DNA from 2 places in the Brevibacillus parabrevis genome. Region 1 is predicted to be linked to the other one. Evidence: riboswitches for the same ligand, from Rfam matches in the RefSeq annotation. Region 1 holds a riboswitch; the other holds the start of a gene.
The links. A riboswitch is a leader RNA that binds a small molecule or an ion and turns the genes downstream of it on or off. The one in region 1 is predicted to bind glycine.
Positions count from the first base shown of each region.

Region 2: it holds a riboswitch for glycine, as region 1 does, so the genes downstream of both, gcvT (glycine cleavage system aminomethyltransferase GcvT) here and IRJ17_RS25185 (amino acid permease) in region 1, are expected to answer to the same signal.

Region 1 is NZ_CP064090.1:5,472,409-5,482,529, reverse strand. Features, by position in the region: gene IRJ17_RS25200 (response regulator) at 1-1,978, opposite strand, end outside; gene IRJ17_RS25195 (hypothetical protein) at 2,103-2,441, shown strand; gene IRJ17_RS25190 (sigma-54 interaction domain-containing protein) at 2,462-4,063, shown strand; gene IRJ17_RS25185 (amino acid permease) at 4,165-5,538, opposite strand; glycine riboswitch at 5,877-5,935, opposite strand; glycine riboswitch at 5,939-6,038, opposite strand; gene IRJ17_RS25180 (iron-containing alcohol dehydrogenase) at 6,444-7,589, shown strand; gene IRJ17_RS25175 (hypothetical protein) at 7,604-8,986, shown strand; gene IRJ17_RS25170 (NAD-dependent succinate-semialdehyde dehydrogenase) at 9,052-10,121, shown strand, end outside.
Region 2 is NZ_CP064090.1:4,616,251-4,626,371, forward strand. Features, by position in the region: gene IRJ17_RS21110 (lipoate--protein ligase family protein) at 1-345, opposite strand, end outside; gene IRJ17_RS21115 (undecaprenyldiphospho-muramoylpentapeptide beta-N-acetylglucosaminyltransferase) at 422-1,495, opposite strand; gene gcvPB (aminomethyl-transferring glycine dehydrogenase subunit GcvPB) at 1,603-3,072, opposite strand; gene gcvPA (aminomethyl-transferring glycine dehydrogenase subunit GcvPA) at 3,065-4,417, opposite strand; gene gcvT (glycine cleavage system aminomethyltransferase GcvT) at 4,464-5,564, opposite strand; glycine riboswitch at 5,656-5,772, opposite strand; glycine riboswitch at 5,773-5,869, opposite strand; gene IRJ17_RS21135 (DEAD/DEAH box helicase) at 6,090-7,790, shown strand; gene IRJ17_RS21140 (YqhG family protein) at 7,833-8,957, shown strand; gene IRJ17_RS21145 (hypothetical protein) at 9,067-9,915, shown strand; gene IRJ17_RS21150 (YkuS family protein) at 10,013-10,121, opposite strand, start outside.

The DNA.
Region 1 (10,121 bases):
ACGATTCTACGCCGTACATGTCTTCCGCTTCCATGTCGACGAACACAAAGCGAAACGGGTTGTGCGCTTCAGCGTGTTCCAACAGCTCGAAAGCCTCTCGCCAGGTGGCGACGCAGATAGGCGAAAAGTTTAGGCCAAACAACATGTCAGCCATGCTGCTTCGCATTTTGTCGTGATTTTCCACAATCAGGACACGCTGGCCTTCGTAGCCTGGTGGCAGCATGGAGCCAGGGCTTTCGCTTTCCCGCCAGGGCGCGTGTTCAAACGGGAGGGTGAAGGAGAAGCAGCTTCCTTTGCCGATTGCGCTAGTCACTTCGAGAGTGGCGCCCATCATCTCGACAAGGCTGCGCGAGATGACCAGACCAAGTCCGGTGCCGCCGTATTTTCTGCTCGTCGTGCCATCTGCCTGTGTGAACGGTTCAAACAGCTTGCCGAGCTGATCTTCCGACATGCCGATGCCTGTATCCTCTACGGCAAAATGCAAGTACAGCAGTCGTCCTTCTTCTTTTTCCAGCGTGATTCGCACAGAGACGTATCCTTGCTCGGTAAACTTGATGGCGTTGTGGCACAGATTGAGCAACACTTGCTCCAGCCGATGTTGATCCCCGATCAGTTTGGGCAACATTTTCGGCGGCAGATCGAGAATGATTTCGATTTGCTTCGCCCCGAGGTAAATGCTCAGCATATGCGAGAGCCGCCGGACAAAATCGTCGAGGTCAAAGCTTGCCTTTTCCAGCTCCAGCTTGCCAGCCTCGATCTTGGAAAAGTCGAGAATCTCGTTAATGAGGCGCAGCAATACTTGGGAGGAAGACAGCACCTTGTCCAAGTAATCTTTTTGCATCACCGTCATCACCGTTTTCTGCATCAGTTGGGACAGTCCGATGATCCCGTTGAGCGGGGTGCGGATTTCGTGACTCATCCGCGCCAAAAAGTCGGTTTTCGCCTTGCTCGCTTCCTCCGCTTCTTCCTTGGCTGCCCGCAGTTCGGCCTGAATCCGCCGCTGTTCCTTTAACATGAAGTGCAGCAAAAGCGAGAGCAGACTGACCAGAACGAAAATGGAAACTTTGGTAATCAGGCTGGACAAGTCTTGTACAGAGTTCAATTGTCCGAGCGCTTCGCTGGCAGGCAGTACGGCTGCGACAGACCAGCCCGTGGAAGAGACAGGGGAGTAGCCGATGTAATAGTTGTTGCCGTCGATGGAGACGAGTTGCAACCCTTTTTGTCCAGCGACCATGCTTTGTCCGATTTTGGCCAGATCGCCTGGTTGTTCCGTCAGCTTGTGCCGGCTGACAAGCTCCGGATTCGGATGGTACATGATCGTTCCGTCTTTGGAAACCAGGATGGCGTAGCCCGATTCCCCGATCGGGTACGTGCCGAGCATTTGCGGAATGTCGTCGAGCAAAATATCGATGGCGACGAAGCCCAGCAGCCTTTCGTTTTCCTCAATCTTCATGGTGCCGCTGGTCACCATTTTTTTCGTGAGATAATCGGCGTACGGCTCGGAAAAAACGACGTCATTGGAACGGACGGCGTCTGGATACCAGGGGCGTTTGGTGAGCGACCAGTCTTTTCCTGAGAGCGTGTCGGTGTTGCCGATCGTGAAGTTGCCCGCATTGCTGGAAACCCATACAAGACCCAGGTTGTGGTCCAGCCGCTGGATGCCGTCCAATGCGGTCGCTACGTCCAAGTAATGCGGGCTGGTGAAGGCATGCTCTCGCGTCTGCACGGTTTGCAGGTAGCGCAAGATTGCCTGGTTGGTGCTCATTTGCCTGATCAGCAACGCTTTTTGCGCAAAGAAAGCGTCCATCCGTTCGGCCAGAGCCTGGCTTTGCAGGGTCAGCTTGTTCTCAATCTCGACTTTCATGATCCGGTTGGTTTGGGAGCGCATGATGTAGCCGGACAGGGAGAAGGCGACCACGATGATCAGGAGGATGAGAATGGTCAGTTTTCGGGCATGGCTGACGTGAAAAGTTTTCATGAACGACCTCGCAATCTGTGATGTACGTTGTTTTCATTTTACAACACAAATCTCAAAATCTTCCGGAAAAAGCGCGGCTTGCTCCCGATTCATCTAGTAAAATAGAGAGGAAGGGGTGACAGTCATGTACACCGTATGGAAAGTGAAATACTTGAAAATATCTTCCTACCTCAAACTATGTGTGGGAGCCGGTTTTTCACTGGGTCTCTTGATCGGACTTGTTCAACTGCTTTTTCTGTTTTTGATGCGTGCCACAGAGGGACATTCAGGAGCAAGCGGCATGTGGGACAGCTTGCTTGCTGGCCTGGCGAATGCGGCAGGCACTGTCATCGTCTATACTTTTGGCGCCGCGGTTATCAGTCTTATTTCTTATTTTCCTTTTATGGCTTTTCTCAAACGCAAGCAAGGAATAAAGATCGAAGGAATATTGGAACCATTTGAAGAGAGCGAGATCAGGTCATGACATCCGGGAGAGAATCGCACATGCATCCATTGCGTCCAACGATGACGGTCGAGGAAGCCGTCGCCCATTTTACGCCAGACCGGAACGAAGTGCAGGAAGTATACAGTGAAGAAGACGAATTTATCGGCTATTTGACGGTAGAAGCGATCGCCCATGCGATTCATCGCGGGGAATTGACGCGGCCGATTGTCGAGTACGTGGTGCCGGAAGTGAGCTTGCCGGACCGAAAGCGGCAGGCAAGCTCGCAGGCGCAGCTTCACGCTTTTTTCGAGAGTCCGATCTGCCAAATCGTGTTCAATGCGCTGTATGACGGCGTGTACATTACAGACGGAGCGGGCATTACTTTGTTCATCAACCAGGCGTACCAGCGCATTACCGGGATTCGCGAAGAAGAGGTCATCGGCAAGCATATGGGCGATTTGATCAAGCAAGGCATGATCTCCGTGTCCGCTTCGCTGGAGACGATCCGCACGCGAAGGCCCGTGACGCTGATCCAGACGATACGCAACAGCCGCAAAATCATCGTTTCCGCGACGCCTGTGCTGTCGTCCGCAGGCGAGATTTTATACATCATCAGCAGTGTCCGGGACATCACCGAGCTGATTCGCTTGAAGCACGAGCTGGATAGTCAAAAGCTGCTGCAAAGCGATGTGCCTCCTGCCGATCAGATGGGGCTGGAAGATGTTGTGCTCGGGCCAGCAACGCGCTCGCTTTTCCGCCTGGCTGACAAGGTCGCCAAGACAGATGCAAAAATTTTGTTGCAGGGCGAGACGGGTGTAGGGAAAAGCATGATTGCGAAATACATCCACGCCAGGAGCAGTCGAGCCAACGAAATTTTTATGGAGTTGAACTGCGCGGCAATCCCGGGCCATCTGGTGGAGGCTGAGCTGTTTGGCTACGAGCCGGGTGCGTTTACGGGAGCGCTCAAGCAAGGCAAGGTCGGCATTTTGGAAAGCGCCCATCGCGGTACGCTTTTTCTCGACGAGATTGGCGATTTGCCGCTGGAGCTGCAAGTCAAGCTGTTGAAGGTCGTGGAGGAAAGCAAATTCATGCGCGTCGGCTCCACGCAAGTGCGACATGTAGATGTGCGGATCATCACGGCGACTCATCGGGATTTGGCAACGCTGGTGCGGGAAGGGTTGTTCCGCGAGGATTTGTACTATCGGCTGAACATCGTCACTTTCGAGGTTCCACCGCTGCGGCAGCGCCGGGAAGAGATTGTCCCGCTGCTTGAGTCCTATCTGGAAAAATTCAACGAAAAGTACAACGAGCAAAAAACGATGACGCTGGAGTGCTACGAGTGGCTGACCAACTACAGTTGGCCGGGGAACATCCGGGAGCTGGCGAACCTGGTCGAGCGGCTGGTTGTCACGACTTTTCACAACACGATTGACGTGGGAGATTTGCCCGGCTTTTTGCAACAGGTGTTTCCGCAAGCGGAGCCGACGTCGTTGCGCGATGCGGTGGCACGACTGGAGCGCAGCATGATCAGCCAAGCGATCCAGACGCACCGGACGACCAGACTGGCAGCGGAAGCGCTTGGGATCAGCCAAAGTGCGCTCGTCCAGAAGATGAAAAAGTGGCAGCTGCACATCGGCAGCGAACCGGAGTTGAACGAATAGGAAAACATCCCGCGAGCGCCTGACGCCATCGCGGGATGTTTGTTTTACTCATGTAGCCACATTCGTTCATGAATGTGGTTTTTGGTTGTGTCGCTTACCGCTTACGAGTTTTCGGCAATTTTGACCTGATCGACTTTCGCTTTGCGCAGCTTGTAAATCACCACGAGCATGATGAACCAGACAGGTGTGATGAACAAGGCAACGCGCGTGTCTTCAGCAAGTGCGAGCACGACGAGAATGAACGCGAGAAAAGCGAGAATCAAGTAATTGGCAAACGGATAGAGCGGCATTTTGAATTTGTTTTGCGCTGCCAGCTCTGGTCTTGTCTTGCGGTATTTCAGGTGGCAAATGACCGTAATGCCCCAGATGAACAGGAAGCAAACCGTCGAGACACTCGTGATCAGCGTGAAGACGCCTTCTGGCATGATGTAGTTCAATACAACGGCGATGAGAATGACGACGGTAGAGAAGAACAGGGCATTGGCAGGAACTTGGCGAGTCGTGAGCTTGGTCATGGCCGCAGGCGCGTTTTGTTCTCTGCCCAAAGAGTAGACCATTCGGCTTGTACTGAAGACGGCGCTGTTACATGCCGAAGCGGCGGAGGTCAGTACGACAAAGTTGACGATTCCCGCAGCGGCAGCAATTCCGATTGCGGCAAACACTTGCACGAACGGGCTTTCTGTCGGAACGATCGCACTCCATGGGTAGATGCTCATAATCACGATCAGCGCACCGACATAGAACAGCAAGACGCGGATCGGAATGTTGTTGATCGCTTTTGGAATGACGCGCTCAGGATTTTCTGTCTCTCCGGCAGTCAGCCCGACCAGCTCAATGCCGACGAACGCGAAGACGACCATCTGGAACGAAAGTAAGAAGCCGTTGATTCCGTTCGGGAACATCCCGCCATGGCTCCACAAGTTCGTGAAGCTGGAAGCGCCGGAGTTGGTGGAGAAGCCTTTGACGATCATGACGATACCGACGACGATCAAGGCGAGAATCGCGATGACTTTTACCAGCGCGAACCAAAACTCCATTTCTCCGAACAGCTTCACGGTTGCCAAGTTCATGAAAAGTAAAATTACGAGGGCAATCAACCCCGGCATCCATTGCGGCACTCCCGGAAACCAATACTGTGTGTACAAGCCGACAGCCGTCAAATCGGCCATGGCAATCGAAATCCAGCAAAACCAATACGTCCAGCCTGTGACGAACGCAGCCATGTTTCCGAGGTAGTCTTTTACGAAGTCGACGAAGGAATGATAGTTCAGGTTGCTCAGGAGAAGTTCACCGAGCGAGCGCATGATCAAAAAGCAAATAATCCCAGTAATCAGGTACGCAAACAAAATGGATGGCCCGGCGAGGTGAATGGATTTTCCCGCACCCAGAAATAGTCCGGTACCAATGGCTCCACCGATTGCGATGAGTTGAACGTGTCTGTTTTTCAGACCTCTCGCCAATTTTTGTTGTTCCATGTGATCCCCCTCTTTCTCTCTGTCTGATTCTGCACAGTTACTTGGAAAGACAACTACTTGCTCGACGACTTTTTCTTCACAAAAGTTTATGGTTCTTTATAATTCTCATAGTAACATAGCTGTACAGAATAAATACATCATTAAGTTACTTCCAACGGAAAAAACGCTTACATTTTTCAGTGAGTCCTTATTTTTTGCTGTTTGCTTCCGGTTGCTCCCTCCTTGTTTGCCCGAGTGGGGATGTGGCTGTTCCCCTGAAAGCGCAGCGATTTCTAGCAGCAATCCTATTTTTCGCCAATAAAAAAAGGAACGGGAAAAATAGGCTGGTTCCTATTTTCCTCTGTCCTTTTACCTGAGAGTGTTTAACTCCTTTGGTGGCCAATGGCTCTCTCCAGAGATGCGTCCCATTGCGGTCCTTTTACCTGAGAGATTTGTCCTGGGGGTCAGGATTTGCTCCTTCGGTGCTAAACGGTAAGTTTAGTCTCTCCCGCAATATTCATCCGCGATAGATATTCGCATGCGTTCTTTTGATAGTAAATTATTCCAAATAGCTTGTCAAACGAAAATTGCCAATTGACAGACTATTTTAAGCATAAAACATTTTTGACCGATTGAAGTCCAACAAACAAGGGAGATGGCAAGAATCAACAACAATTTGATTCGAAAACAAATCAATATGATGTATTTTGATTTGAAACATGATCGGTGATCGGATGAAAACGGTTGCTTTTTGTTCCGGGCAAAGCGAGAGCGAAAAATGTGACGAACATGTGAGAAAAGGTGGTTTCGCGAGCGGAAATCTACCATTTCGCCGGGAGCAAACGAGGTTGGGTGCAGCGAATTTTAAGGCTTTGGCACGAGAGTTGCTTTTAAGTGGCAGCACAGAGAAGGGAGAGAGTGACAACATGAACATTTCTACATTTGCTGCTGCGAACAAGCTGGTCACAGGCCGCGATTCGCTGGCATTGCTTGCAGAGGAAGTCGCCCGTCTGGGGGTGCAGCGTCCGCTGATCGTCACCGACCATATTTTGATTCAGGCCGGGGTGGTAGCGCAAGTCGAGGAGCTTTTGCCGATGAAGGCAGGCATCTTCCCGGACGTCAATCCGGAGCCGGAAATCGAAATCGTCGACCTGTGTGTCAGCATGATTCGCGCAGGAAGCTACGACGGGCTGATTGCGGTCGGCGGAGGAAGCGCGATCGACATTGCGAAAGCGGCTGCGGTCATGGCGACAAATGAGGGCAGCATCGAACAGTATTTTGGCACGAATCTGGTCAAGCAGCCGGGCTTGCCGCTGATCGCGATTCCGACCACGGCGGGAACAGGCTCGGAAGTGACCAATATCTCGATTTTGTCCGATACGAAGGAGCAAGTAAAAAAAGGAATTGTAAGCCCTTACTTGCTGCCGGATGTGGCTATCGTCTCGCCGATGATGACGCTGACGTGCCCGCCGAGTGTTACCGCTGCGAGCGGCGTGGATGCGCTGGTGCATGCAGTGGAAGCTTATATTTCCAAGTTTGCCTCCCCAGTCACGGACGCGCTGGCGATTGGTGCGATGAAGCTGATCGCCGTTCACCTGCCAAAAGCGTACGCGGCCCCGGACAACATCGAATCGCGCGAAGCCATGATTACAGCCGCGTTGATGGCGGGTCTTGCCTTCGGAAATGCAGGGGTAGGAGCTGTACATGCCCTGGCTTACCCGCTCGGCGGACGCTTCCACATGGCGCACGGCGTTAGCAACTCGCTGCTTTTGCCTTACGTGATGCGCACGAACAAGATCGCCTGCCTGGAAAAGCTGGGAGACATCGCCCAGGCGCTCGGAGAAAATACAACTGGCCTGAGCCTGGATGAAGCGGCGGAAAAAGCGATCGAAGCGATGACGCGTCTGTGCCGTTACGTGGAAATTCCCCAGTCGTTGCGCGAGTTCAACATCCCTGAGACAGCGCTTGCCGAGATGGCGGAAGAAGCGATGAAGCAGACCCGGCTTTTGAAAAACAATCCCCGCACCTTGCGGAAAAAAGACATAGAAGATATATATCGCGCAGCTTACTAAGAGGGGGATATCACATGAAGTGGAAGCAACGCAAAGATGGTGCAGAGACTCCGTATATTCCGGCTGGCCCGTTCAAAATTCGCCTGCCGTTCGTGCATTATCGTTTTGAATGGCCTGATTACTTGCAAGGATTGCTGATGTGCGCCGTCGATCTCGGCGCCATCACGTTGCTTGCCGATCACCTTGGCATGCCGTTTGAGGTCGGCTTGGCTGTCGTCATTTTAAATGGCTTCTTGTATTTGCTGCACCACTTGCTGGGCGATCCGGTCATTCCGGGCTGGATTACCCCTGCGATTCCGTTGATCGTGCTGTTTGTCGGGCAATTTCCCGAAGGGCCGGATCGGGTGTACGCCCTGATTGCCTTCCAGTTGACGCTCGGGCTGCTATCGATTATTTTGGGCGTCACCGGGCTTGCCAAACGGGTAGTCAACTTCGTGCCGAACGCGATCAAATCAGGCATTATCCTCGGCGCGGGGATTGGCGCGATCACCTCGATTTTTGAAAAAGGCGGGAAGTTCGACCTGTTCCCGTACACGATTGCGATTTGTATCGGTTTCTGCTTTTATCTCGTATTTTCCAAGCATTTTGAAGGATTGAAGCAAAAAGGCAAGCTGTGGGCGCTGCTCGGCAATTTGGGGATTTTGCCTGCGATTTTGTTGGCGGTATTCGTAGCGCCGATCTTCGGGGAAGCGAAGTGGCCGGACATTCAGTGGGGATTCAGCCAACCGGACTTCGCCACGCTCTGGTCGCAGTATACGGTTTTCGGCTTGGGGCTGCCGGCGCTGTCCTTTTTCATCACGGCGCTTCCTGCGGTGTTCGCGACTTACCTTGTCGTCTTTGGCGATGTGCTGAAAACGAAAGCGCTGTTATCCGAATCTGACCAGGTGCGTCTCGATGAAAAAGTCGACTACAATCCTGACCGGGCGCACATGATTTTTGGCGGACGCAACATGCTGATGAGCCTGATCGGACCAGATATTACGATGTGCGGCCCGATGTGGGCAGCGATGCAGGTCGTGGTCGTGGAGCGGTTCAAAAAAGGCAAGCAGGCGATGAACTCCTTTTTCGGGGGCGCAGGCTCTTTCCGCTGGGGAACGAATACAGGTCTGCTGCTGTTGCCGATCGTCAGCCTCGTTCAGCCGATTCTCGGTGTTGCAGTGGCATTGACCTTGCTCGTGCAAGGCTACGTCAGCGTGCGAATTGGCGTGATGCAGGCGCGCAGCCAGCGCGATTTGGGGATCGCCGGAGTCGTCGGAGCCATTCTGGTGATCAAAGGCGCAGCGATGGCTTTTGGCGCGGGAATTTTGCTGTGCGTTTTATTATATGGAAAAGATTGGTTGCGCGGAGAAAAAGAGAAATTGTTTACAGCCAATGAACAGGAGGAAAAAGCGGCGTGAAACAACAACAAGAGTGGAACAAAGGGATTTACGTGAACGGAACATGGCTGACACTTGACAAGCGCATGATCGTGCAAAATCCGGCGACGCTCGCGACGATTGGCAGTGTGCCGGACGCAGGTGCGGAAGAAGCGAAGCAGGCAGTCGATGCCGCGCAAGCCGCTTTTGCAAGCTGGTCGAAAACGACGGCTTACGAGCGGGCCACTCTTCTGGAGCGCTGGCATCAGGCCATTGAAGCCAGACTCGATGAAATCGCCTACGTGATGACGATGGAGCAGGGCAAGCCGCTTGCAGAAGCGCGGGGCGAGGTGCAGTATGCCAACAGCTACATCAAATGGTACGCGGAAGAAGCGAAGCGGATTTACGGGGAGACGATCCCGTCGTCTGCCGTCTCCAAACGGATCATCGTCCAGAAGCAGCCTGTCGGTGTCGTGGCTGCGGTTACTCCGTGGAACTTTCCGGCGGCAATGATCGCGCGCAAGCTCGCTCCGGCGCTTGCCGCAGGCTGCACGGCCGTAGCCAAGCCAGCGGAACAGACGCCGTTGACGGCGCTGTTGCTGGCGGAATGCGCCGAGGAGGCTGGCATCCCGGCAGGTGTGATCAACATCGTCACTACTTCGCGGGCGGGAGAAGTGGTCGACGTCTGGATGGAAGATTCTCGCGTGAAAAAGCTGACGTTTACCGGATCGACGCCTGTGGGCAAGCTCTTGATGAAAAAAGCGGCGGACACCGTGAAAAAGCTGTCTCTGGAGCTGGGCGGTCTGGCGCCGTTCATCGTGGCAGAAGACGCGAATCTCGAAGCGGCTGTCAAAGGCTTGATCCAGTCCAAATTCCGAAACGCCGGGCAAACGTGCATTTGCGCCAACCGGATTTATGTGCACGAGGCTGTGAAAGAGCCATTTTTGCAAAGGCTGACAGAAGCGGTCGCAGCGCTGCGCGTAGGTGTCGGGACAGAGGACCATGTCGAGATCGGCCCGCTGATCGATGACAGAGCGGTCAAAAAAGTCCGGCAGCAGGTAGACGACGCTATCTCCAAAGGGGCTGTGCTGCATGGCAATCCGGAGCTGGAAGGTGCGGTCGGCTATTTCCTGAAGCCTGTTGTGCTCTCGGAGGTCACAGACGAAATGCTCTGCAT
Region 2 (10,121 bases), 860 kb from region 1:
CAATCCGAGGCTGATGATTTTGTAAGCCTCTGTCACGCCAGATGGCATCCGCGGATGATCTTCGGACACGATCACACTGTACGTCAGCTCCTGATCGTGGAGAACGGCGCGTCCGCCTGTTGCCCGGCGCACAAAGCCAAGTCCGCGCCGCTGTACTTCCTCCAGGTTGATTTCCTTGATCGCCTTTTGAAAATATCCAATCGACAAAGTAGCCGGGTCCCACGTATAAAAACGAACGGTCGGCGGTACCTTGCCTTCGCTGTGCAGTTGCAAAATCGCTTCGTCTACAGCCATATTCATCGCCGGAGACATCGGCTCCGTTACGACATAGCGCCACTGTTCCATATGTATGTACCTCCTTCTCACAACGATTTCATTGTACGCTTCTCCCAAAAGGGCGGCAAGACTTGGATGCGCTGTTTCAATGAGCCGCTTCCTCGATGATCGCGACGACTTGCGCCAAGGCGTCTTTTGGTTTTCCGATCGCGACGCGCTGCTTTTCCGCGATGGCGCTTCGCTTTTCGGCAAGGCTTTTCAACGCTTGCAAAAAGCTCGCCTCGTTCAGCGCCTCTTCCTGCAAGACGGCACAAAAGCCTTGCTGCTCAAATGAACGTGCGTTCAACAACTGATCTCCCCTGCTGGCTGCAAGAGACAACGGCACAAGCAGCATCGGCTTTTGCAGTTCGAGAAACTCGTAAATCGCATTGGAACCCGCGCGCGAGACGACCAAATCCGTCATCGCCAAAAGGTCGGGAAGCTCCTCCTGGACGTACTCGAACTGCTTGTAGCCTTTCTTTTGCAAGCTTTCGTCCCGTTGGTTTTTGCCGCAAATATGTACGATGGAATACTGTTTGAGCAGCTCATCGAGCGTTCCCCTGATCACTTCGTTCAAACGTTTTGCCCCGAGACTCCCGCCCATGACGAGCAGCACAGGCTTCCCCGGAGAAAAATCACACAGGGCCAGCCCTTGCTCTTTTCGGCCTTTTTTCAGTTCCTCGCGCACAATGGCTCCTACGTGCATTCCCTTGCCTGCTGGCAGATGCTTCAATGTATCAGGAAAAGTCACGCATACTTTGTCGGCAAAAGGCAGCGACAGGCGATTGGCCAGTCCTGGCGTCAAATCAGACTCGTGCAGGACGACAGGCAGCCGATTCAGCCAGGCGCCGAACACAACCGGGACGGAGACGAAGCCGCCCTTGGAAAAGATTACGTTCGGCTTCCAGTCAGCGAGGAAACGGTACGCCTGCCAAGCCCCTTTGCTCACACGCAGCGGGTCCGTGAAGTTTTTCCAAGCAAAATATCGGCGCAGCTTGCCTGTAGCAATCCCGATGTAGCGCACGCCGTCCAGCTTCTCGACCAGCTCCCGCTCAATCCCCTCTGTCGAGCCGATGTAGGCCACCTCCCAGCCCCGCTGCAAAAAATGCGGGATGAGGGCGAGGTTGAGCGTGACGTGCCCGGCAGACCCGCCGCCAGTAAATACTATCCGTTTGCTCATGTTTGTCTTCTCTCCCCGAAAGTCGGATCAACCCCATCTGTTCATGATAGCATCATTCGGAAAGAAAAACCGCCCTGTAAAAAGGCGGCTTTTCCCAAAGAGAGTTATTAAGCTTGTGGCTGATAGCGCAGGATCGGCTTGCGTGCCGCAGTCGCTTCATCCAGACGTTTTACCACGGTCGTGTGCGGAGCTTCCTGTACAAGCTCAGGTGTTTCTTCACACTCGCGGGCAATTTGCAGCATGACGTCGATGAACTCGTCGAGCGTTTCTTTTGTCTCGGTTTCAGTCGGCTCGATCATCAGGCACTCATCGACAATCAGCGGGAAGTAGATCGTTGGCGGATGGTAGCCGAAGTCGAGCAAACGTTTTGCGATATCCAGCGTGCGCACGCCGAGTTTCTTTTGGTTCACGCCAGACAAGACAAATTCGTGCTTGCAGACGCGGTCAAACGGCAGGTTGTACGCCGTAGCGAGACGACGCATCATGTAGTTGGCGCTGAGCACCGCATTTTGCGAAACTTGCAGCAAACCTTCTGGACCCATCGTGCGAATGTAGCTGTAAGCGCGAACGAGAATGCCGAAGTTTCCGTTGTAGCCTTTTACGCGGCCGATCGATTCCGGACGGTTGCTGTCCCAGTAGAAGCTGCCGTCTTCCTTTTTCGCCACGATTGGCGTTGGCAAGAATGGTTCGAGAACCTTTTTCACGCCGACTGGTCCTGCACCAGGGCCGCCGCCGCCGTGTGGTCCGGTAAATGTTTTGTGCAAGTTGAGATGCACGACGTCAAAGCCCATGTCGCCTGGACGGGCAATGCCGAGGATCGCATTCGCATTGGCTCCATCGTAGTACAGCAAGCCGCCTGCTTCGTGGACGATTTTCGCCATCTCGACGATGTCTTCCTCGAACAGACCGAGCGTGTTCGGGTTGGTCAGCATGAGCGCTGCCGTGTCAGAGCCAACCGCATCGCGCAGAGCTTGAATGTCTACCAGACCGCGCTCGTCAGAAGCAATCGTAACGGTATCCAGACCTGCTACAGCCGCAGACGCCGGGTTTGTACCGTGCGCGGAGTTCGGCACGATTACTTTTGTACGGTGAGCTTCTCCACGGCTTTCATGGTAAGCGCGGATCATCATCAGACCCGTCCACTCGCCTGCCGCTCCGGCAGCCGGTTGCAGGGTAACGGCGTCCATTCCGGTGATTTCAGCCAGTTCTTCTTGCAGGTTGTACAAAAGCTCCAGTGCGCCTTGTACGGTTTCTTCCGGCTGGTACGGGTGAGTTTGCGCGAAGCCGGCATAGCGAGCCACGTCTTCGTTGATTTTCGGATTGTATTTCATCGTGCAAGAACCGAGCGGGTAGAAGCCGTTGTCTACCCCGTGGTTGCGACGGGACAACTCGGTGTAGTGGCGAACGAGTTGCAGCTCGGATACCTCTGGCAATTCAGCAGGGGTTTCACGAATGAGGTGCTTTGGCAAAAGGCTTGCGACCTCTACTTCCGGTACATCCAATGCCGGCAGATTGTAGCCCACACGGCCCGGTTTGCTCATTTCAAAAATCAGTGCTTTCTCCTGGTCGTTACGCACGTGTGATCGCCTCCAATTCAGCCGCCAATGTGTCGATTTCTTCCTTGGTCCGAAGCTCGGTTACTGCGAGCAAGGTGTGGCCTGCAAATTCAGGGTAATCCAGCCCCAGATCGTAGCCGCCGATGATTCCTGCCTGGAGCAGTTGCTTGTTGGCTTCTGCTACTGGCTTGGACAGCTTGACCACGAACTCGTTGAAGAACGGGGAAGTAAAGACGACTTCCAGCCCTTTGGCTTGCAGGGCTTGCTTCGCGTAATGCGCCTTTTGCAGGTTCATCATCGCCATTTCCTGTACGCCTTGTTTTCCGAGTCCAGTCAGGGTGATCGCAGCCGCCAGTGCCAACAGCGCCTGGTTGGAGCAAATGTTCGAAGTCGCTTTTTCACGACGGATATGCTGTTCACGAGCTTGCAGCGTCAGTACGAAACCGCGCTTGCCGTTCTCGTCTTTCGTTTGCCCGACGATGCGTCCTGGCATTTTGCGCATCAGCTTGCTCGTCGTCGCAAAATATCCGCAGTGCGGTCCGCCAAACGATGCCGGGATACCGAACGGTTGCATGTCGCCTACTACGATGTCAGCGCCCAGTTTGCCTGGCGCTTCCAATACGCCCAGTGCAAGCGGGTTGGAAGAAACGACGAACAGGGCGCCTTTGCCATGAGCAATCGGCTCAACTGCTGCCAAGTCTTCCACGTTTCCGAAGAAGTTAGGATATTGCACGATCACAGCCGCTGTGTTTTCGTCAATCAGCGCTTCCAGAGCTTGTGTGTCGGTTACGCCATCGCTGTTGATGCCGACTTCAACCAGCTCTACGCCTTGACCGTACGCGTATGTTTTCAGAACGCCGCGCGCTTCCGGATGCACAGCGCGGGAAACGATGACGCGCTTTTTTCCAGTGTGACCAGCCGCCATCATAGCCGCTTCTGCCAAGGAAGTCGCTCCGTCGTACATAGAGGAGTTCGCTACTTCCATTCCTGTCAGTTCACACACCATTGTCTGAAATTCAAAAATCGCTTGCAGCTCGCCTTGGCTGATTTCAGGCTGGTAAGGCGTATAAGCCGTGAAAAATTCTCCGCGGAGCAGCATGTGGTTGACTGTGCTTGGCGCATAGTGCTGATAAACGCCAGCACCCAAAAAGTTGACGTGTGTGCTGAAGTTGACGTTTTTGTTAGCCAGGCGAGTGAAGTATTTGACCAGATCAGGCTCGGACAGAGCTTCTGGAATGTTCAGCGCACCTTTGAAACGCACCTCTTCCGGAATGTCTGCAAACAGTTCTTCTACACTGGAAATGCCCAGAGTTTCGAGCATTTCGCGCTTGTCCTGATCAGTTTGGGGCAGGTAGCGGTATTTCACGAACGTTGTCCTCCTCAAATAGGATGTATTGTGGGCTTATGCTTGGTTATTTCGCACGTTTATAAAAAGGAGCGGCAACAACAACAGCTTTCAGTCGTTTTCCGCGAATTTCCACTTCAACCTCTGTGCCAATCGCCGTGTGCTCGCTTTTGACCAGGGCCAGACCAACGTTTTTCTTCAAGGTCGGGGATTGTGTCCCTGTGGTCACTTCTCCTACCAGCTCTTCTCCGACATAGACCGGATAGTGCGTGCGCGGAATGCCGCGATCGATCATCTCGATCCCTACCAGCTTGCGAGGCGCGCCGTTTTCTTTTTGCGCTTTCAACACCTCTTGGCCGATGAACGGCACTGCTTTATCTACCTTCACCGCGAAGCCGATACCCGCTTCGATCGGTGTAATGTCCTTGCTCAGTTCCTGACCGTACAGTGGCAGCTTGGCTTCAAAGCGCAGCGTGTCACGCGCACCCAGTCCGCAAGCAACCAGACCGTCTTCTTTGCCTGCTTCAAGCAGGGCGTCCCACAGCTCTGCCGCACGATCCGCAGCCAAGTAAATCTCGAAGCCATCTTCGCCCGTGTAGCCTGTACGGGATACCAATGCCGGAATACCGCTAACCTCTACATCGCGCTCAAAACGGAAAAAGCCGATTTGGGACAGATCCGTTTGGGTCAGCTTTTGCAAAATCGATTCAGCCAAAGGCCCCTGGATCGCAATCTGCGCCGTTTGCGGCGAGATATTTTCGATCGTGACGCCCGGAATCAGGTGCTCCTGCAGCCATGCATAGTCTTTGTCAATATTGCCAGCGTTGATGACAAGCAGGTAATGGTCGTCTGCGTATTTGTAAACGAGCAAATCGTCGACCGTACCGCCGTCCGGGTAGCAAAGCACGCTGTATTGAGCTTGTCCCACTGCCAGCTTGGAAACGTCGTTGGTTGTCACGCGCTGCAAGTATTCGAGCGCGCTCTCGCCTTTTACGTCCACCTCTCCCATGTGGGATACATCAAACAAACCTGCTTTCGTGCGAACAGCTTCATGCTCCTGACCAATGCTGGAAAACTGTACAGGCAGCTCCCAACCGCCGAAGTCGATTGTTTTGGCGCCGTATTTTGCATAGGAATCAAACAGTGGCGTTCTTTTCAGATTGGACATGTGTGGCACCTCCTAAAGGCAGATAGTCGGCATTTTTCCCCATGAAAAAACAGAGGCGAAAAAACGGGTACACCAAAAGAAAGGTGCCCATTTCTCCTCCTCTGTCCTTGGTACCTGAGAGTTACCTTGCCAATCAAGCTCGGCGGGGATCACCGGGCTTGCAAGTTTCCCCTTTGGTGGCTCGACATGCGAGCTCTCTCCAGAGTTGCGTCCAGTAGAGGTTCTTTTGCCTGAGAGATTCACCGTTACCGGCTTGCTCCTTCGGCGCTGCAGTGGTTCACGCAGTCTCTCCCTGCTACTATCATTCGCGTTGGTTAGATGGTCATACATAAGTTTTTGCTATGATTTCCATACTAATGAACGAACTTCCTCTATATCCTACCATGAGAGTCGACAGTTGAAAATATGCAAATTAACAGTCAGATCAAGAAATACTTAACAAAGTGATGAACATTACCCATAATGTTAAGTTTTTTATTAAAACGCATGAAAGTTATGGCAGAGCTGTGTAAAGGAGTAACGTATATGCCGAATGTTCCTGTTTCATTTGACACGAGCTGGATATCGCCGCTGACCGAGCGGCTGCACGAAGATGGTCCATGGGACAAGTGGGAGCTGTTCAAGCTGGCGCTGGAAGCAGAAGAAGCGATGGCGGTTCGCGAGTTCGATTCTTTGCAATGCCTGAACTACTTGCCGCTGCTCTCGCCTTTTCCCCATCAGCTCCAGACGGCGGAACGCGTGCTGAATGACATGCGCGGCCGCGCGATTCTCGCGGATGAAGTCGGATTGGGCAAGACCATCGAGGCAGGGTTGATCATGAAAGAATACATGGTCAGAGGCTTGGCGAAAAAAATTCTCGTCCTCGTTCCCGCCTCTCTCGTCATTCAGTGGACAAAAGAACTGCAACAAAAATTCGGCATTCCTGCCGTCGCGCAAAAAAAAGAGTACATGTGGCGTCAGCACGAAGTCGTCGTCGCCTCCATCGACACGGCCAAACGCGACCCGCATCGCCGCCATGTGCTCGATATCGACTACGACATGCTCATTATCGACGAAGCGCACAAGCTCAAAAACAAGCGAACCCGAAACTATCAATTCGTGAAGGAAATTCGCAAAAAATACTGTTTGCTGCTCACCGCCACCCCTATCCAGAACGAGATGGACGAGCTGTACAACCTGATCAATTTGCTCAAACCGGGGCATCTGGGCCACTCGACGTCGTTTTCCACCAATTACGTCGAGGGAAAGCGCCAATCGAAAAACAGCGAAAAATTGCGCGAAGAAATCGAAAAGGTCATGATTCGCAACAAGCGAAGCGACGGCGGCATCCAGTTCACCAGCCGCCGCGTGCAGTCGATTCCCATCGAGCTGACGCAGGAGGAGATGAAGCTGTACGAGGGCGTCACGCGCTTTGTCCACGATCAGTACAAGACGGGAACCGGGCTGTTCAATTCGCTCGCTCTCATCACGCTCCAGCGCGAGGTTTGCTCCAGCAAGGAAGCCTCCTTCATGACGCTGTACAACATGCATCAACGCACCAGCGAGGAGTCTTTGCTGCGGGCGCAAATACTGGAACTGGTGGAGATGATCAAGCGGATCGAGACGCATTCCAAGGCGGCCAAAACGGTCGAGCTGATTCAGCAGATCAACGACAAAGTGATCGTTTTCACCGAATATCGGGCCACGCAAAATTACTTGCAAAAATATTTGCATGACCACGGAATTACCTCTGTGCCGTTTCGCGGCGGCTTCAAGCGCAGCAAAAAAGACTGGATGACCGATCTGTTTCAAAACCGCGCACAAGTGCTGATCGCGACAGAAGCAGGCGGCGAAGGGATCAACCTGCAATTTTGCAATCAGGTGATCAACTACGACATGCCGTGGAACCCGATGCGTGTCGAACAGCGAATCGGCCGCGTTCACCGTCTCGGGCAAAAGCGGGATGTGCACATTTACAATCTGTCCACGGTCGGGACGATCGAAGAACATATTCTCAAACTGCTGTACGAAAAAATCGATCTGTTTGAAATGGTCATCGGCGAACTCGATGATATCGTCGAACGCCTCAACCTGAGTTCCTCGCTGGAAGAAAACTTGACGCAAATTATTATGGACTCCGCATCCACGCGCGAAATGGCTTTGAAGCTGGACAACATGGGGCACGCGATTCGCGCAAGCCGCCAGCCGCACGTCGCCCCTGCTCTCTCGGAAGCCGCCGAGCAGTAGTCTGGATGCCCCCAACTAGCCAACAAGAAAAGAGGTTCCCTGATGCAAGCCAACCAGGTCAGGCAATTCGTAGAGCGCTATCTCGCGACTTTTTCTGCTCACATCGTCGAATCCCACCCCGACTACTTGACGGTCAAACTGCCTGTCGAGGTCGACAAAGATATCGGCAACCGGCCTTTTTACTGGAGCTGGGTCGACAAAATGAATCTGGCGTACCAGCCGCTCGTGCTCACCTTCGCCTTTCATCCCGACCGCATGCCGGATGGGCTGCGTGCCGAACACCTGCACCTCGGCGCCGGGCGCATGCAGCAAATTTTTGCCTCGGCGAAAAAGCACGGTCAATTCGTCTGCATGTACGAGCAAAATACCGCTTCGCTCCCCGCCACGGGCAAACGCCGTTCTACGCCGCTCGTTCCGTGGCTGGGCATCAATCTAAAAGTGTCGTTTCTGTGCGACAAGCGGCGCGATCTCATGCTCTACCTCGGGGTCAACCTGCACCAGCCGCGGGTCGTGCACGACTTTTCGACGTACTTGTTTCAGTTGCCGCTCTCCCCTGCCATCCCGGACTATTTCTATACGCTTGATCGGAAAATTTCCGTAGAGGATGCGCTCCAGATGGCTCGCCAGGAAGCCGAAGCGGTCATCGCCAAGGAAGACCAAGCGTGGGCTGCCGAGGCAAAAGCCCGCTTGGCGGAAGAACTGGACATTCTCGCCGCCTACTACGAAGAACTGGCGAAGCGGGAGCCGCAAGCGGAGCAGGCTGATGCGGACGACGAAGAAGCGGAAAAAGCCGAGGAGCCGCAAGCAGCGCAAGCCATCGTTCCCCTCCCGCAAACAGAAGCTCCTCCTGTCGCGGAGCCTGTTGTCGAAGCAGCGCAAACCATTGACGAATACCGCTCATCTGGCGGGCGAATCCTCGACTTTTTACGTGCAAATGGCATTCAGGTGACACCACGGGAAGAAATCAATCAGGAAGAGTGGAAAAAAAGCACGCCGGAAGAAGAAAAACAGCGGCGAATGGACGAGCTGCGCTGGCAGTATGAACCGCGCATCGAGGTTCACTTCATTAACGGCGGGCTGTTTTACTTGCACTCGAACCCGCCTGTTCAAAAGCTTTCTGGCGCAAAAACGGTGCGCCATCTTCCCGCAAACGGGCGAATCATGTAAAAGATCAACGAGAAGTAGTGTGAGAGGAGTGACAAGTTGCAACAAATCTTTTTGTCATAGCTGGTTACAATAGGAATAGGATAGCCAGCGCAAAAGGTGGTGCATGTTTGTGACCAGACGATTTCTGCCCTTTCTCGGGGTCCTCTTGTCTTTCGTATTGATCTCCTGGCCCGTTCATGCCGAGGAGCAAGGCGGCTGGGAAAAAGCGTTTCAGGCTCAAATCCAGACCTGGATGAAAGAGCTCGCAAGCCGTGATCCGCAATTCAAAGAGTGGCAAAAAGCTGATACAGAAGTACAGACGCTCGGCCCGAACCAGCATCAATGGCTGGTCAGCATCAAAAAAGCCGACAAACAAGTAGGCTATCTGGTCGTCGGAGAAACAGTCGAATCGAATGTCCCGGAAAAATTCGTCTTGCTCGAATACGGCGTCGGGGAATACATTTTGTTCGACGATGCCTTCGCTCCCCGGGAAATTGCCGCTGAGCCAGTCTACGACGGATTCGCTTCCCACTGGCTGATTGCCCGCCAGTCTTCGGCGCAAATGGTGAACGCCAAAACAGGCGAAGCTTATCCCGCTTCGTTTGCAGCCAACGAACCAACCGTGCTGCAAAATCTGGTGCAGACAGGACAAAAACTGACCCAGACCCGCACTTTGCAATCGGCGCAGACAGACCCGTTCGACCAGATCGGCTGGTTCAACCAAATGCAACGCGGCAGCGCCGTTACGTGGTCAGAGCTGTGGCAACAGCAAAACAACGCGTCGGTTACCCTCACTGTTTCCTTGTACCACGCCCAGGTGCTGGCTCCTTACGCTGTCGGCTCGCTCCATTTGTGGAACGACCAATCTGCCTATGTGGGGGTCTGGGATGAAGGACTGCGCTTTGTCCCTTACGTCTACGCTGACAAGATCGGCAAATTTTACGTATCCAGTCCGCAGGTGCGGCCGCCTCAAAGCTGACATATCGCTTCGTATGTATAAAAAAACAAGCTCCCCTGCCAGCGTGCAGAAGAGCTTGTTTTTTCGTTGTTTGCGCCGTCGGACGCCATTTTTTCGATCAGTGATGATCTGTTGGAGAAAGGCGTTCATGCACGGCGTGGAAAACTTCCGCGGCTGTCATGCCCTCCGCATTGATTATCGGCGCACCCGTAATCGTCTTGTTTTGA